One region of the Peribacillus phoenicis genome, then DNA from elsewhere that is predicted to be linked to it. Evidence: riboswitches for the same ligand, from Rfam matches in the RefSeq annotation. Region 1 holds a riboswitch; the other holds the start of a gene.
The links. A riboswitch is a leader RNA that binds a small molecule or an ion and turns the genes downstream of it on or off. The one in region 1 is predicted to bind S-adenosylmethionine.
Positions count from the first base shown of each region.

Region 2: linked by a shared signal. The riboswitch ahead of mtnW (2,3-diketo-5-methylthiopentyl-1-phosphate enolase) and the one ahead of ABC374_RS04205 (methionine biosynthesis PLP-dependent protein) in region 1 are both predicted to bind S-adenosylmethionine.

Region 1 covers NZ_JBDFMF010000001.1:839,405-843,422, forward strand. The annotation lists gene metC (cystathionine beta-lyase) at 1-877, opposite strand, end outside; gene ABC374_RS04205 (methionine biosynthesis PLP-dependent protein) at 874-1,986, opposite strand; SAM riboswitch class I at 2,073-2,186, opposite strand; gene fumC (class II fumarate hydratase) at 2,515-3,897, shown strand; gene ABC374_RS04215 (hypothetical protein) at 4,007-4,018, shown strand, end outside.
Region 2 covers NZ_JBDFMF010000001.1:2,859,806-2,863,823, reverse strand. The annotation lists gene ABC374_RS13990 (pyridoxal phosphate-dependent aminotransferase) at 1-1,010, shown strand, start outside; SAM riboswitch class I at 1,142-1,295, shown strand; gene mtnW (2,3-diketo-5-methylthiopentyl-1-phosphate enolase) at 1,401-2,633, shown strand; gene ABC374_RS13980 (2-hydroxy-3-keto-5-methylthiopentenyl-1-phosphate phosphatase) at 2,640-3,299, shown strand; gene ABC374_RS13975 (methylthioribulose 1-phosphate dehydratase) at 3,296-3,925, shown strand; gene ABC374_RS13970 (cupin domain-containing protein) at 3,950-4,018, shown strand, end outside.

The DNA of each region.
Region 1 (4,018 bases):
CTTTCTGGATGGCGTGCTGTGGATGATCGGCTAGGCCGGGATAATACACTTTTTTCACCAAGGGCTGCTCCTTTAAATAGGCTGCAATCTTTTCTGCCCCTTTTTGTGAATGTTCCATTCTAACTGACAAGGTTTTCAAACCTCTCATTACAAGCCAGGCATCCTGTACACCAAGGACCGCTCCAAAGGAGTTTTGGAGCGAACCGAGTCTTGCCGCCAATTCCGGATCTTTCACGACCGCAAGCCCAGCTACCACATCACTATGTCCGGATAAAAACTTCGTCGCGCTATGAAGGACAACATCAGCGCCCAGATTCAGCGGTTTTTGCAATGCGGGTGTCAAGAATGTGTTATCAACAAAACTTAAGGCACCGGCTTTTTTTGCGATATCACATACAGCTTGAATATCGGTCACTTTAAGTAACGGATTTGAAGGCGTTTCGATGTATATGGCCTTGGTATTTGGCTGAACGGCCGCTTTGACGCTTTCAAGGTCCGTCATGTCAACGAAGGTATGCTCAATATTGAAACGGGTCAATACGCTAGTGACCATCCTGAAAGTTCCGCCATACACATCTTCGGAAATGACGATATGGTCTCCGGCAGACAATAGCAGGAAGGCTGTTGAAATGGCAGCCATACCTGATGAAAAGGCAAAGCCGTGAGTGCCTTCCTCAAGATCGGCAATGATATCTTCAAGTGCTTCGCGAGTTGGGTTCCCGCTTCTGCTGTAATCATATTTGCCGAATTGATCGATATCGGATTGATGGAAAGTCGATGCATGCTGAATGGGGACGCTCACACCGCCCGTTGCCGGATCGAATTTATGTTGATTATGAAGTAATTTCGTTTCAAAGCTAAAATCATGACCTGTCATCGTAGTGCCTCCCTTTTTACATGTGTGAATGCTTGCTGCAGGTCACCAATCAAATCATCGCTATCCTCGATGCCAACGGAGAAGCGGAGCAGGCGATTACAAACCCCATTTGCCGTTCTGACCTCAAGCGGTATATCGGCATGTGTTTGTGTGGCAGGATAGGTGATGAAGCTTTCAACCCCTCCAAGGCTTTCTGCAAAGGAAATTAATGAGAGCGATTGTAAAAATGGGTTAACAGCCGCTTCATCAATGATGCGGAAAGAAATCATGCCGCCTCTGCCGGGATACAATACATCCGTGACACAATCATGCTCCGATAAGTAATCTACAAGTATTTTGGCATTCTTTTCATGACGCTCCATCCGCAATGCCAGGGTTTTCATTCCGCGCATCAACAGCCAAGAATCAAATGGGCTCAAGACAGCTCCAGTACCATTATGATGGAAGGCAAGTGCATCACATAATTCAGCGCCGCTAGCAACGATCAGTCCGGCGAGCACATCATTATGACCACCGAGATACTTGGTTGCACTGTGAATCACAATATCCGCTCCAAGCAGGATGGGTTGTTGAATAAGAGGCGTGTAAAAAGTGTTATCAACGATTAACAATAAATTATATCGTTTGGCCAATGCGGCAACAGCGCTAATGTCCGTTTGCTGCATAAGGGGGTTAGTGGGAGTTTCGATGAAGATGGCTTTCGTGTGAGGAGTGATGGCTTTTTCGATATCCTCCAAACAACAAGTGTTTACATAGTCACACTGCAATCCCCATTTTTTAAAACCTTGTTCTAACAGACGATATGTACCGCCATAAAGATCTTCGCTGACAATCCATGCATCCCCGGATTTAAAAAGGGCGAGAATGGTTGAGATGGCGGCCATTCCTGAACTGCAGGCATAACCTTGGTCTCCTTTTTCCAGATCGGCGATGGATCGCTCCAATAGCTGGCGTGTAGGGTTACCTGTCCTTGTGTAGTCGAATCCCGTCGATTGGCCAATTCCTTCGTGACGAAAGGCTGTTGAAAAGTATACCGGCGGATTGACTGTTCCTGTCGCCGTTTCGCTGCGATTTCCTAATTGAGCAAGATATGTTTCAGTTTTATACATGGTTTTCACTGCTCCTTTGAGTTATATAAAATAAAAAAAAGTCTTCTTTAAGAAGAAGACTTTGATTAAGTAAGGATGAGTCATTCTTCTTATCTTCCAAGTTCACAAACTTGTGGAATTAGCACCTTTTCATTGGTTTGAAACAAATGAAGGTTGCTGAGGTGTCATCGGGCCATTCCCTCTACCTCTCTCGATAAGAGTTTAGATTATTCAATTTCTTTTGAATTTACTATATATACAAAATACTGTCAAGGACATTTTGGGAGTGATGATGCTTTGATGTTCATGGCCAGGTCAATCGAAGCCTAGCGGTGCCTACACTTTATGTATCAAAAAAGAATATCCGAATTTTCATATAAACATGAAGGGAACATGGATTTTCCAGAAAAAATGGAAAGGGTCAGCGGGATATTTTTGCTTTAAAATAATAAAGTTTGTACAATGTATGGAGAGAAAGAATAATCCGACATTATTCATTTCATATGCAAAAGGTCTTCAATGAATAGTGCAAACATAGGAGGAGAACACATGGAATACAGAATCGAACGAGATACGATGGGTGAAGTGAAAGTTCCTGCTGATAAATATTGGGGAGCACAAACTGAGAGAAGCCGTAACAATTTCAAAATCGGTAACGAAAAAATGCCGATTGAATTAGTTCGTGCATTTGCATACGTTAAACAAGCTGCGGCAAAGGTGAACCATGATCTTGGTGATCTTTCCGAAGTTAAAAAGAATGCCATCGTCAAGATTTGCGGCGAAATCCTTGAAGGTACACTTGATGAACATTTCCCGCTTGTAGTTTGGCAAACTGGAAGCGGCACGCAAAGTAATATGAACGTGAATGAAGTGGTCGCTAACAAAGGGAATGAATGGTTAAAAGAAAATGGTGAATCGGAAACCCTTCACCCGAATGATGATGTAAACAAGGCTCAAAGCTCAAATGATACGTTCCCGACCGCCATGCATATTGCAGCCTTTATGGAAGTCGCTGAAAAATTGGTTCCTGCCATCAAAGCCCTTCGTGATACATTCGATACAAAAGAAAAAGAATTTTGGGATGTCGTGAAAATCGGCCGGACACATCTTCAAGATGCTACACCATTAACATTAGGACAAGAAATTTCCGGTTGGAAAGCGATGCTCGATAAAGATTTGGCAATGATTGAGGAAAGCAGCCAAAAATTATTGAACCTTGCTCTAGGCGGAACGGCTGTAGGAACCGGAATCAATACAAAGAAAGAATTCCCGGGACTTTCTGCCAAACAAATTGCCGCGGATACAGGATATCCTTTTGTCACATCTGATAATAAGTTCCATGCATTGACTAGCCATAACGAAATCGTCTACGCACACGGTGCTTTGAAAGCATTGGCGGCGGATTTAATGAAAATTGCGAACGATGTCAGATGGCTGGCAAGTGGTCCAAGAAGCGGAATCGGCGAAATAGCCATTCCGGAAAACGAGCCGGGCAGCTCCATCATGCCTGGTAAAGTCAATCCAACACAAAGTGAAGCGCTTACCATGATTGCAACACAAATCGTGGGTAACGATGCTACAATTGGCTTTGCAGCAAGCCAAGGTAACTTTGAATTGAATGTATTCAAACCAGTCATCATCTATAACTTCCTGCAAACGGTCAAGTTATTGACGGAAGGCATTCATTCATTCAACGACAATTGTGCGGTGGGCATCACTGCAAATGGAGATAAAATCAAAGAAAATGTAGAACGTTCCCTTATGTTGGTAACAGCATTGAACCCGCATATCGGTTATGAAAAAGCAGCCAAGATCGCCAAAACGGCATTCAAGGACAACTCTACTTTAAAAGAAGCGGCGTTGAAATTGGAGTTCCTGACGGAAGATGAATTCAAAGCATGGGTCGATCCTGCTAACATGGTTAATAAATAATTGCATAGAAGTGCCCTCCCACTGGTATTAGGGAGGGTGTTTCCATGTGTTAAAATAATGGAATCGACAAATACTGAAATCATAAGTATTGGGAACAGGAGGAAAAACAATGTCTATATGC
Region 2 (4,018 bases), 2.0 Mb from region 1:
TGCAGTCTGCCGCTGAAAAAACGATTAATCATAAATATTCGCCATTCCGGGGGCATCAATATTTAAAAGATGCTGCTGCCGTCTTTTATGAACGTGAATACGGTGTCAAGCTGGATCCGAAAAGTGAAGTGGCGATTCTCTTCGGGGGAAAGGCAGGTCTTGTCGAACTGCCGCAGTGTTTATTGAATCCGGGTGATACGATTCTTGTTCCGGATCCCGGCTATCCGGATTATCTTTCCGGTGTTGTTTTAGCCCAGGCAAAGACCGAGTTCATGCCCTTGACAGAAGAAAATGATTTTCTTCCAAAATACAGTGACATACATAAAGAAGTACTTGATAAAGCGAAAATGATGTTCTTGAACTATCCGAACAATCCCACAGGTGCTTCTGCAACTGAAAGTTTCTTTGATGAGACCGTCTCTTTTGCAAAAGAGCATTCAATTTGTGTGGTCCACGACTTCGCTTATGGAGCGATAGGATTCGACGGTAAAAAACCGGTAAGCTTTCTCCAGTCAGAGGGAGCGAAGGAAATAGGAATAGAAATATACACACTATCGAAAACATACAATATGGCAGGGTGGAGAGTCGGCTTCGCAGTGGGGAATAAGAGTGTCATAGAAGCTCTTGAACTATTACAAGACCATCTTTATGTGAGTCTATTCCCGGCGATACAAGAAGCTGCGGCAAGCGCTTTGCTTGACTCGCAGAGCTGTGTAGAGCAGTTAGTGCAGATGTACGAGGGCCGAAGGAATGTTTTCATTGAGGGATTGAGGGCAATCGGCTGGGATGTCAAAGCTCCTGCGGCATCATTTTTTGCCTGGCTCAAAGTACCTAAAGGTTTTACGTCCGAGCGTTTTGCAGACTATTTATTAACGCATGCCCACGTTGCTGTTGCCGCAGGAAATGGATTCGGTGAATTTGGCGAAGGATACGTCAGGGTAGGGCTGCTGACTTCGGAAGATCGGCTGAAAGAGGCTGTGGAACGGATAAGTAGATTAAAATTATTTTAACCACAATGATATATCCGATTAATTCACCCTTAAATAGTTAAAACTTATTGACAAAGTAGGGATTACCTGTCAGAATACAAAATAAATTCTTAATCTTTCGATACTTGGATGCAAATTTATATATCAGCGTTTTCTTATTTTGAGCAGGTGGAGGGACTAGCCCTATGAAGCCCAGCAACCGACCGTAATTCCATTGTAAAATGGGGCGGAATTCTTCGCCGGATTTTTCTTGAAATCCACAAGGCACGGTGCTAATTCTTGCAGCCAATGGCTGGGAGATAAGAAGATGGCTTTTTAAAGCCTCTTCTTTATGAAGGGGCTTTTGCCATTTTGAGACCAGTTCAGGTTAATGACATCCAGAGTTTACTAACGTGATATAGGAGTGATCAAATGAGCGAGTTAGTCGCTACTTATTTAATTCATGATTCTAAGGGGAATCATGAGAAAAAAGCAGAGAGCATTGCCTTGGGATTGACTGTCGGAACATGGACGGACCTGCCCCATTTGGTCCAGAAACAACTGGAAAAACATAAGGGACGCGTCGTATCGGTGACACCACTTTCTGAAGAAGAGAGGGCAAACAGCTACTTTAATCGTAAAGTATACCGTTCGCTTATTAAAATTGCCTATCCGGCAAGGAATTTCACCAATGATTTACCTGCAATCCTCACGACGGTCTTCGGCAAACTTTCATTGGATGGAGAAATAAAACTTATCGACTTGGATTTTGTCGGTGATATTCAAAAAGCCTTTCCAGGGCCGGAATTTGGCATTGAAGGCATTAGGGAAAAGGTTGGCGTTTATAACCGGCCCCTGGTGATGAGCATCTTTAAAGGTGTATTAGGAAGAGACCTAACATTCCATAATGAGCAACTGAGGCAACAAGCATTAGGAGGTGTCGATCTAGTTAAAGATGATGAGATCCTCTTCGACCAGGACCTGACTCCATTTTTCGATAGAATAAAAACGGGAAAAAGAATATTGAATGAAGTTTATGAAACCACTGGCCACCGAACTTTATATGCTGTCAATCTATCAGGGAAAACATTTGAATTATTGGATAAAGCAGAGCAAGCGGCTGATGCAGGGGCAGATGCCTTGTTGTTCAACGTTCATACATATGGTTTGGATGTATTGCAGGCCTTGAGTGAACATGATCGTATCAAGCTGCCGATCATGGCGCACCCCGCATATAGCGGGGCATTGGCAGCTTCATCATTTTATGGGGTCGGCTATCCATTATTGCTTGGTAAATTAGTAAGGTTATCAGGTGCGGATTTATCCTTGTTCCCATCCCCTTATGGAAGTGTCGCACTTGAAAAAAAGGAAACCTTGGCGATTGCTGAAGCTCTGACAAAAGATGAACTTTCATGGAAAAAAGCTTTCCCTGTTCCTTCTGCTGGCATTCATCCGGGCATGGTTCCGGACCTAATCAAGGATTTTGGAATCGATAGTGTGATTAATGCCGGAGGTGGAATTCACGGGCATCCTGATGGAGCAGAGGGCGGGGCAAAGGCTTTCCGTTCTGCTGTAGAAGCCGTACTGGCAGGAAAGGACCTATCTGAATCGGCGCTTGAGAATGAAACACTAAAAAAAGCTCTTGTGTTATGGGGAGGCCTATAAGAAATAATGAAACCGATCATCTTTTGTGATTTTGACGGAACGATCACCAACACGGATAATATCATTTCCATCATGAAGAAATTTGCGCCTCCGGAATGGGAAGCGTTGAAAGACGGTGTCCTTCAGCAAAAAATCAGTATATCTTCAGGAGTAGGGGATATGTTTTCCCTGCTTGATAGCGGCTTGAAGGATGACATCATCCAATATGTAAGAAAGACGGCCGGCATTCGTCCAGGGTTTTATGAATTCGTTGAGTATACGAAACAAGCCAACATCCCTTTATATATCGTAAGCGGGGGCATGGATTTTTTCATTGCACCGCTTTTAAATGATATCTTGCCAACAGGGTCCGTTTATTGCAACCATGCATTTTTTGATAAGGAAAAGATTTATATTGAGTGGCCACATGCTTGTGATGATCAATGTAATAATGATTGCGGTTGCTGCAAGCCATCCATTATGAGGGAAATTACGGGTGCGGAAGATTTTAAATTCGTTATTGGAGATTCGGTAACGGATTTTGAAGCTGCAAAACAGGCCGATTTTGTCATAGCCCGTGACATATTGCTTGAAAAATGCGATAGGGAAGGGATTCCACATCAAGGATTTGAAACGTTTTTTGATGTAATTGATATTTTAAAGCAGCAGAAGGTGGTTAAAGCGTGAACAATCATTCTAAAGAATGGCAGGAGCTGGCAGACATTAAAGCTGAACTGGCCGAAAGGGATTGGTTTATGGGAACTAGCGGGAACTTGTCTATTCGGGAGCCCAAAAGCCCTTTCTTTTATATTACGGCAAGCGGTAAGGATAAAAGGAAGCAATCGGATTCGGACTTTTTACTGGTGGATTTAAATGGAAAGCCAGTTGAAGAAACGAACCTAAGACCATCGGCCGAAACTTTACTTCATACAGTCATTTACCGGAAAACGAATGCGAACTGTGTACTCCATGTCCATACAGTTGAAAATAATGTGATATCCGAATTGTACGGAGATGAAGGCCAAGTTTCTTTTCGTAATCATGAAATCATTAAAGCAACCGGTCGGTGGGATGAAGATTCGGAACTTCGGATTCCAATCATATATAATCATGCTGACATTCCGCTGTTATCAGATAAGTTCGAGCCACATGTCGAAGAAGACTCTGGCGCCGTGCTGATCCGCAATCATGGTATTACGGTTTGGGGTAAAAGCGGACTCGAAGCAAAGAGAATACTTGAAGCTTGCGAATTTTTATTTCAATATCAACTGTTGCTTAATCAACAAAAGGCGTTTGCGGGTTCTTTAAGATAAACACTCATAGAGGAGGAATGAATGATGGCGACGATCAGATTCCATGAAACAAACGAGGTTATTGAAAACGGTGAACAGGTAAAAGGATTTTTA